DNA from 2 places in the Bradyrhizobium sp. 26S5 genome. Region 1 is predicted to be linked to the other one. Evidence: riboswitches for the same ligand, from Rfam matches in the RefSeq annotation. Region 1 holds a riboswitch; the other holds the start of a gene.
The links. Region 1 has a riboswitch for ZMP and ZTP ahead of glyA (serine hydroxymethyltransferase). Riboswitches for the same ligand answer to the same signal wherever they lie in the genome.

Region 1 (4,407 bases):
CGGTCTGGTCCGCGCCGACCATCGACGTGCAGCGCCAGGCGCTCTACGTCGCGACGTCGAACAGCTATGCCGATCCGGCGACCGACACCAGCGATGCCGTCCTCGCGTTCGATCTGGCGACCGGCCGGATGCTTTGGCATCAGCAGGCCACGCCCAGGGACAGCTTCGTCGTTGCGTGTTTCGGCGCCGACCAGACCAACTGTCCTGACAGCCGCGGACCCGATCATGACTTCGGCCAATCGCCCATCCTGGTGAGCTTGCGCAACGGACAACGCGCGCTGGTGATCGGCCAGAAATCCGGCGTGGTCCATGCACTGGATCCCGATCATGACGGCAAGATCCTGTGGCAGACGCGGATCGGCCAGGGCGGCCCGTTGGGCGGGACCGAGTGGGGCTCGGCTGCGGACCAGGACCGGATCTACGTCGCCAATTCGGACGTGCGGTTTCTAAGGGACGGCACGAGGCGTCTCAATTCAAGCGAAGGCGGCGGCCTGTTCGGACTGGATCTTGCGACCGGGAAGGTCACGATGCAGGTGGCGCCGGTCGCCTGCGGCGACCGCCCCCAGTGCAGCCCGGCGCTGTCGGCCGCGATCACCGTCATTCCCGGCGTCGTGTTCTCAGGCGGCGTGAGCGGCTTCTTGCGCGCCTATGCAACCGACGACGCTCGGCTGCTCTGGGAGATCGACACGGCCCGCGACTACACCACGATCAATGGCGTTGCGGCCCGTGGCGGTGCCATGGACGGACCCGGCCCGATCGTTGTGGATCACATGCTGTACGTCAATTCCGGCTACGCGCAGTGGAGCGGCTTGCCCGGCAATGTTCTGCTGGCCTTCGAGGTCGGCAATCCCTGACGAGCGCATAGAGCGTTTTCGAGCGAAGCCTGTCCCGCACTTGATGCGGGATGCGCACCGGCGGCGCCAAACTCCGTTCGGCATGTCTCCGCGCCAGGCTGCGGTTGCCGGTGTGCCGCCGGTCAGTTCGGTCCGGACGCGGACACCACGCCTGGAACAGGAAAAGCCCGGCACATCTCGGTGCATTCCGACCTGAGGCGCGCGACGACCGCATCGTCTCCATTCGCCCGCAGAGCCGCCGCAATGAACCCGCCGATACGATGCATTTCGGCTTCTCCCATGCCGCGCGTGGTCGCCGCCGGTGTCCCGAGGCGAACACCGCTCGGCCTGAGCGGCGGGCGCGGATCGTCCGGAATGACTTGCTTGTTGGTGGTGATGGCGATGGCATCGAGCACGTCCTCGGCCGCTCGCCCGTTCAGCCCGACCGATGCTGCCGTATCGACGACCATCATGTGATTGTCCGTCCCGTCGGTGACCAGCTTCATCCCTCGATCCATCAGCGCGCCGGAAAGCACCTTCGCGTTGCGCAAGACCTGCCGCGCGTAGGCCTGGAAATCCGCGGTCGCCGCCTTCTTGAGCGTCACGGCAATCCCGGCCACGACGTTCATGTGAGGCCCGCCCTGCAAACCGGGAAAGACCGAAGCATCGATCCGGCCGGCATGTTCCTTCCGGCACAGGATGATCCCGCCACGGGGGCCGCGCAGCGACTTGTGGGACGTCGTCGTCATGACGTCGAAGCCGGCATCGAGCGGATTGCGCATGACGTCAGCGGCAACCAATCCGCCATAATGGCTGACGTCGGCCATCGTGAGCGCGCCGACTTCGTCGGCAATGCTCTTGAATGCCGCATAGTCCAGGTCGCGCGGATAGGAGCTGTAGCCGCACAACACCATCTTCGGACGCGCTTCACGCGCCGTCGCGCGCAATGCGTCGAAATCGATCGCGCCGCCGTTTGACGGCGCCGTCTTGTAGCGAATGAAGTTGAACAAGCGCCCCATGTGGGACACCGGCGCGCCGTGGGTGAGATGACCGCCATGGGACAGGTCCATGGCGAGAATGGTGTCGCCGGGATTCAACAGGCCGAGATAGACGGCCTGATTCATCGGTGATCCGGAAAGCGGCTGAACGTTGGCGTGCTCGGCACGAAACAGCGAGCAGGCCCGCTGCCGCGCGAGGTTCTCGATGTTGTCCGTATACTGCTGGCCGCCGTAGTATCGGCGTCCCGGATACCCTTCCGAATATTTATTGGTGAAGACGGAGCCGAGCAGTTCGAGCACCTCCGGGTAGGTGTAGTTCTCGGACGGAATCAGTTCGACGCCGTCCTGTTGACGGCGCTCTTCGCCCGCAAGGGCGGCGGCGATCTCTTGATCGTTGATGGACAGTTCGTTGCGAAACGACGGCATGCTCGGGCTCCTCAACACGCTGTTTTTCCAGCAGATGGGTTGCCCAGGCGATCGGCGTTGAAACCCTTCGCGCTTCACCGTGGTCAATTCCACGTTGGCTCGCCAGTCGCGCGAAAGGACGAATGAGCACGGAGACTCTTCGTGAGGCAGAACTTAGCCGACCGGCGGACCTTTCGCAACGACCAGTTCAATGACCGCGGACAAGGGCGATGCCACTTTCGTGGCCGACGCCGGAAAACATCATGCCTCCGAACGGCATCATGTAGCTGAAGGCGCGGTAGGTGTTCACCCGCACGGTGCCGGCGAGCAGCTGCTTGTCAGAAGAGCCGACCTGGGGCTGATGCGAGCTTCATCGCGAACCAATGGGCTACGTTCTACGCCGGCGGCTTTGCGCTTAAACTGCCGCTACGGAGGTGTATGATAGATCAGTCGTAAGTGCATTCAACAGCGAACCAAGAAATTGCCGATCAAGCGTCGAAAACTGATGACCGTTAGTCCAATCAAAACGGACAAAGGCGAAGACAGCGTCTTCGCCCGTCCCTCGTTCTACGCTGAATTCGCACCGCGCGACGATCAGGCCGCCTTTGTGGACTCGATCTATATCCTGAAAGACCGGGGGCGGCTGACGGAAAGCCGGATATCATTCGCTTCCCCGCTCAAGGAGCTTGCCTTCGTATTCCGGGAAGGCGATTCGGCCGGCAAAGTGGTCTTCAACGAGCCGAGCCTCGATTGCAGAAGAAAAGGAAGGGCGTTCTTCGGTTGGATCGTCGGCGTCAAGTTGAAACCGAATTGGCCGGGAACGCCGAGCGTCCACAATCCGACGATCGTCGCGTGTCGCGATGCGCTGGCGCGAATCGTCCGGGACAGTCCATCGTGCTTTGACATCCTCGACAGCGTGGATCTAATGTTACTCGCGCTCGCGCGGAAGGCGAGGCCCCCCTCGATTCCAGGGTGCGACCCGCTGGATGCGCCGCATGGTCGGGTGAGCGACCTGGCGGGCCATGTCGGTAAATCGGTCCGGACGGTGCAGAGGCGAGTGCGAACGTCGACCGGTTGCCCGCCCAAGCGTTTTCTTGCCGTGCAGCGCTTCCGTCGCTCGGTCTACGAAATCGCGGCCGGAGGCGATGGTCTGTCGGGGATTGCATCTGATCTCGGATTTTCCGATCAGGCCCACCTCACCAGAGAGTTTCGGCGACACGCCGGTGTCACGCCCGGGGCGTTCCGGCAGGCGTGGGGCAGGCCCCGTGCGCAGGCTGTCCGATTTCTTCAAGACGCCGAACGATCCTCGCGTCTAGTGATGGCGGTGTGGCCACTCGGGACCACGACCGAGTCCGGTTGAGCAGGTTCGCCTTTCACGCTGGCAGGTCGCGGGCCGTCGCCTCGGTCCATTGTAAGACGCGGGCAGCTCAGAATGATCATCGACGCCTGGATGCAGCATCCGAATCCCGCGTGGATCGGGGATCCGATGTTCGAGTCGTTGCGCCGGTGGAGACCCGGCAAATGGTCGGAAACGGCGCCCCCTATCGGAGACACGCTTGCCGAGATGGATCGTGCAGGCGTTTCTATGGGCATGCTCTGTGGCTGGCACGGTCCGGGCGGGCCGATAATCAGTAACGACGAGGTCGCCCAACACTGCCGGGCTCACCCTGACCGCTTCGTCGGAATCGCTTCGGTCGATCTCTTCCGCCCGATGGACGCGGTACGAGAGTTGAGGCTGCGCGTGAAGAGAGACGGCTTCAAGGGACTGCGCGTTCTGCCTTGGGTGTGGGGGCTGCCGCCGGAGGATCGCCGGTACTATCCTCTGTTCGCGGAGTGCTGCGAACTCGACATCCCGTTCTGCACGCAGGTTGGACACGCGGGGCCTCTGCGCGAATCCGAACCGGGACGTCCCATTCCCTATCTCGATCGTGTCGCGCTCGAATTTCCCGAGCTTCGTATTCTCGGCGGCCATATCGGCGTCCCGTGGCTCGGCGAGATGTTATCGCTGGTCATGAAGTACCCGAACGTCTTCATCGACACGTCGGCCTACAAGGTTAGCCGCTACCCGCCCGACCTCGTCGCGTACATGCGGGCCAAGAAGAGGCATCGGGTTCTCTTTGGGTCCAACCATCCCTTTTGGCCGGCTGGTGAGTGCATCGCCGGCCTCGCCG
Region 2 (4,407 bases), 2.7 Mb from region 1:
CAGCGCCGCAGGCCGGTCTCGGCGCGCAGCTCACGCGCCAGCCGCGAGGGATCGCCGAGCGCGGCCGCGACGTCTTCTTCGCTGCGTCCCGCCGCAAGGCCCTCGTCGAAATAGGCGCTGTAATCGTCGAGGATGTCCTCGGCCTCGCGCTCCGGAAGGCCGGCCAATCCGTCGGAGAGACGTCGCAGGAAGGCCGCCCGGTTCATTTGCGCTCTCCGAGCAGCTGATCGACCGCGTCCGTGAACGCCTGCCATTCGCGCTTCTGGGCGGTGAGTGCCGCGCGTCCCGCCGGCGTCAGCCGGTAATATTTCCGCGGCGGACCGCTGCTCGACTCGACGAGGCGCGTATCGACCAGCCCGTCATCCTGCATGCGGCGCATCAGGGGGTAGATCGTGCCCTCACCCATGCCGATGCGTGAAGCGAGCGTGCTCGCGATCTCATAGGCATAGCTTTCGCCACGGGCCAGCAGCGCCAGCACGCACATCTCGAGCGCTCCCTTCTTGAGCTGAACCTGGATCGTCGATTCCGCCATCGAACTCCTGCGGGTGTTGGGAGCTATATATAACAAGATACCATGTAATGCAAGGTACCTGTCCGAGCAACATGCTTCAGGCCCGATGATCACGGCTACGGCCCCCGATCAGCGATCAATTCGGACGCTACGCCCGCTCCTTCGCGGCCGGCCGCATGTGAATCAGCGCATCGAGCACGACGACGAGGACGGGACGCTGCTCGTCGTTGACCAGCTCCGTCCTGAAGATCACGACGGCGTCGCGCCGCTCCGGCCTGATGGTGATTCTCTGGATCTGCGACTGGCCGGTCAGCGTGGCTCCCGGGCGGACCGGACTGGGCAATCGAATCTCCAGGCTCCGCCCGACTATGCCCGCCACCTTGCCCCAGATCGCCTCGACGACGAGGCGCTGATAGATCGCAATGGTGTTGAAGCCGCTTGCGATCAAGCCGCCGAACGGACCCGCCGCAGCCGCAGTGGGATCGGTGTGGATCGGCACGAGGTCATACTTGCCGGCGAACGCCAGGATCTCGGCCTCGCCGATCGTGTAGCTGCCGAGCTCAAACGTCTGGCCTTCGGTGAGATCTTCCGCATACAGCATCGCGCACCTCCGCTTTCCGGCACGACGATAGACGATCGCTGCGGGCATTCCATGACCTCTGACGTCATGAACTTCGCGCACGCGACGCCGGATGCGAAGACGTGACGCGAGCGGTATCGGCCGCTCGCGCAACGCGGCGCATATGCCGCGCTATTGCAGCCGTGCCGCCCTCGCCTTGGCGGCCTTCAGGGTGTTCTCCATCAGGCAGGCGATCGTCATCGGGCCGACGCCGCGCGGCACCGGCGTGATCGCACCGGCGATTTGCACCGCCTCGTCGAAGGAGACATCGCCGCACACCGTGTAGCCGCCGTCCGGCTTCTCGACGCGCGTGGTGCCGACGTCGATGACGATGGCCTGCGGCTTGATCCAGTCGCCGCGCACGAGGCCAGCCTTCCCCACCGCACTGACCAGGATATCGGCCTGTCGGCAGATCTGGCTGATGCCGCGGGTGTGGATGTGGGTCTGCGTCACGGTCGCCTGCTCCTGCAGCAGCAGCGCGGCCATCGGCTTGCCGACGATGTTGGAGCTGCCGATCACCACGGCATGCGCACCGGTGAGATCAGGCCGGATCGATTTGATCAGGCGGAGACAGCCGAGCGGCGTGCATGGCACCAGCGCATCGTCGCCGTGAAACAGCCGGCCTGCGTTCAGGGCATGCAGGCCGTCGACATCCTTGGCGGGATCGACCGCCGCCATCACGCGCAAGGCGTCGACATGGGCCGGCAGCGGCAGCTGGACGAGGATGCCGTCGATATCGTCACGCGCGTTGAGCGCCTCGATCCTGGCCAGCAGATCGGCCTCGCTGGCGTCATCAGGCAGGCGTTCGACCTCGCCGCGCAGGCCGAGCCGTTCGGCCATCCTGACCTTGCTCTGCACGTAGACCTGGCTCGCCGGGTCACAGCCAACCAGCACGACCGCCAGCCCCGGTGCGCGAGGCAGCCGGTCCAGTTCGCTTGCAACCTGATCGATGACAATTTGGGCATGTGCATGCCCATCGAGAATATTCGCCGTCATGGGACCTCCGTTTCGAAGCGGTGCCCAGGCGCGCGGCGTTCAGTCTCTGCGCTCCCCGATGGTGGTCCATCCAAGCGCCAGTCGCGCAGATGGCGTGGTCATAGCCGCCCGGCCTGCCAAAGGCAATGGCAGACCGCGCAAGCGCAGCGTGCGCGACAACTTGCGGTCTTCTGCAAGGTGTGGAACTTATCGAGCATGGCGGACTGCACGCCTAGATTGAGGGCACAATGACGGTTTTCAGGCATCGCTTTTGGTTGACGGCGCTTGCGTCACTGGCGTGTGCAATGAGCGGCGCGTTGCCGGTCCATGCGGACTGGGCGACGTGCCGGAGCAAGCCGACGCGCGCCTGCGTTCTCGAAGAGGCGTTCAGCAGCAACGGCAGGCCGCTCGCCGGCAAGGAGCGGCTGGACGTGTTGATCCAGGCCAGCGTGCTGCTTCATATCGAGTACGCCACCGCCGCCGACATCGCCGAGGCACAACAGCTGTCGCAATCCGCGCAAAACGCCAACGTGACGAGCTACGTCCTGATTGCCATCAAGGGACTGGTTGCCGCCAACCAGAAACAGCAGGCGCTTGATCTGGTCGGCTCCTTCGGCGGGTCGACGCAGCTCATCGGAATCGCCGAGCTCGCGCGCAGCCTCGTCAAGGCCGACGATCTCGATACGGCGCTGGCGTTGGCCGATCGGCTGCAACCGCCGCCCGACCCAAAAAACATCTACGGCACGCGCAGCGTCATCGCGATCGAGGCGGTGAAGGAGCTGGCAGACGTCGGCAAGATCGAGAAAGCCCGTGCACTGATGATGGAGCAGCGCTTCATCACGGAATCGCAACTGGCCGACATGCAGGTCGCCCTGGGGCGTGCCTACGCCAAGCGCGGCGATACGAAATCCGCGAAGGAGTTCTATGACCAGGCCGAGAAGAATCTACGCACCGCCCTGGACAAATTGAGGGTACGCGGCGGAGAAATCCCGCTTCGCTTCTCCATCATCAAAGTGATGGCGCTGCGCGGCGACGGCGAGCCGGTCAAGCAGGCGCTGCAACAGATGCAGGCGGAGACTGCCGACGCGCAATTCGAGCTCCAGCGCCTCGTCGGCTATACGCAGGTTATCGTTCCACTGCTGGAGACCAAGCAATTTCTGCTTGCCCTCGACATCGCCAAATCGCTGACGCCGGTGACCGACAAGGACATGATGCTCGCCAGCATCGCCAGTTGGCAGGCCACGAACGGCTGGCCCGATGATGCCCGCACGACGCTGTCGCTGCTGACGGATCCGGCCGAAACGCCGCCTCAGCAGACCGCGCTGCGTAGCCTTGCCGCAGCGACCGCGAGGGCCGGCGACGTGGCTGGAGCGCTGCAGATTGTCGGCCAGATCCACGCCCCGAAAATACGTGCCGCCGCGCTGTTCCTGGTCGCGCAGGCCATGCCGAAATAGGCACCGCCTGAGCCGGTGGATTGATACCCCCAAAGGCCAAGTCCGGGATAGGATTTAGCCAAAATTTGCGTTAGTCACGGTTCCACGCCGCGGCCTTTCCGACCCTGGCGCCCTCCTTCGGTCATCACGCCATTTCGGACATTTCGACATGAGACAGATCATTCTCGCGCTGGCGCTCCTGTATCCGGCTGCCGCGCTTGCCCAAGGCACCACCCCACCTGCCGCGGCCGACAAGCCGGCGGCGGCCGCCCAGCCCATGATCGGCGACAAGCCGCTGGTCCAGGTCGGCAAGAAGCCGGCGGCCAAGAAGGGCGAGAAGCCGCCCGCGCCGGGCAAGCCGCAATCGGTCGCGCAGAAGCTCCAGGCCTGCGGCGACATCGACGACGCCACCAAGGAGCGGCTGCTCTGCTACGACGAGATCTTCAAGCCGCAGCCCAAGCCGAAGGCGGCGCCTGCCAAGGGCGTCAATGAATGCCGCTTCGTCAAGGAAGAGGACGAACGGCTGACCTGCTACAACGGTTTTGCCGACAAGATTCCGCGCCTGCCGCGGTAACCGCGTAGCGCGGCACCTGCGCAATCGGCGACCGGCGACCGGCCTGTTATCGCGGACATGAAAACGCCGCCGCGAGCATTCGCGGCGGCGTATCGATGTGGGCTACGGAGATCCCGCTTACCAGGTCCCGAAGCCGCCAAAGAAGCCCATGCGCGGCTGCTGCTGCGCGATACGGTAGGGCTGGTACATCCCGGGCTGCGCCAGCCGCATCGGCTGCTGGGGATGGGGGTGGTACCGCGCGACCTTGCGCTTTTTCGGTGCCTGCGGCTGGGCCTGCGCCGGCTGCTCGGCCGGC

Region 2: linked by a shared signal. The riboswitch ahead of V5279_RS26975 (bifunctional 5,10-methylenetetrahydrofolate dehydrogenase/5,10-methenyltetrahydrofolate cyclohydrolase) and the one ahead of glyA (serine hydroxymethyltransferase) in region 1 are both predicted to bind ZMP and ZTP.

Annotation. Positions count from the first base shown of each region.
Region 1 covers NZ_CP145948.1:8,495,488-8,499,894, reverse strand. The annotation lists gene V5279_RS40240 (PQQ-binding-like beta-propeller repeat protein) at 1-854, shown strand, start outside; gene glyA (serine hydroxymethyltransferase) at 977-2,257, opposite strand; ZMP/ZTP riboswitch at 2,292-2,377, opposite strand; partial or broken gene V5279_RS40230 (aldehyde dehydrogenase family protein) at 2,454-2,573, opposite strand; gene V5279_RS40225 (AraC family transcriptional regulator) at 2,718-3,596, shown strand; gene V5279_RS40220 (amidohydrolase family protein) at 3,669-4,407, shown strand, end outside.
Region 2 covers NZ_CP145948.1:5,750,372-5,754,778, forward strand. The annotation lists gene V5279_RS26960 (DUF1700 domain-containing protein) at 1-206, opposite strand, end outside; gene V5279_RS26965 (PadR family transcriptional regulator) at 203-532, opposite strand; gene V5279_RS26970 (MaoC/PaaZ C-terminal domain-containing protein) at 660-1,112, opposite strand; gene V5279_RS26975 (bifunctional 5,10-methylenetetrahydrofolate dehydrogenase/5,10-methenyltetrahydrofolate cyclohydrolase) at 1,263-2,126, opposite strand; ZMP/ZTP riboswitch at 2,142-2,221, opposite strand; gene V5279_RS26980 (hypothetical protein) at 2,411-3,559, shown strand; gene V5279_RS26985 (hypothetical protein) at 3,708-4,112, shown strand; gene V5279_RS26990 (hypothetical protein) at 4,230-4,407, opposite strand, start outside.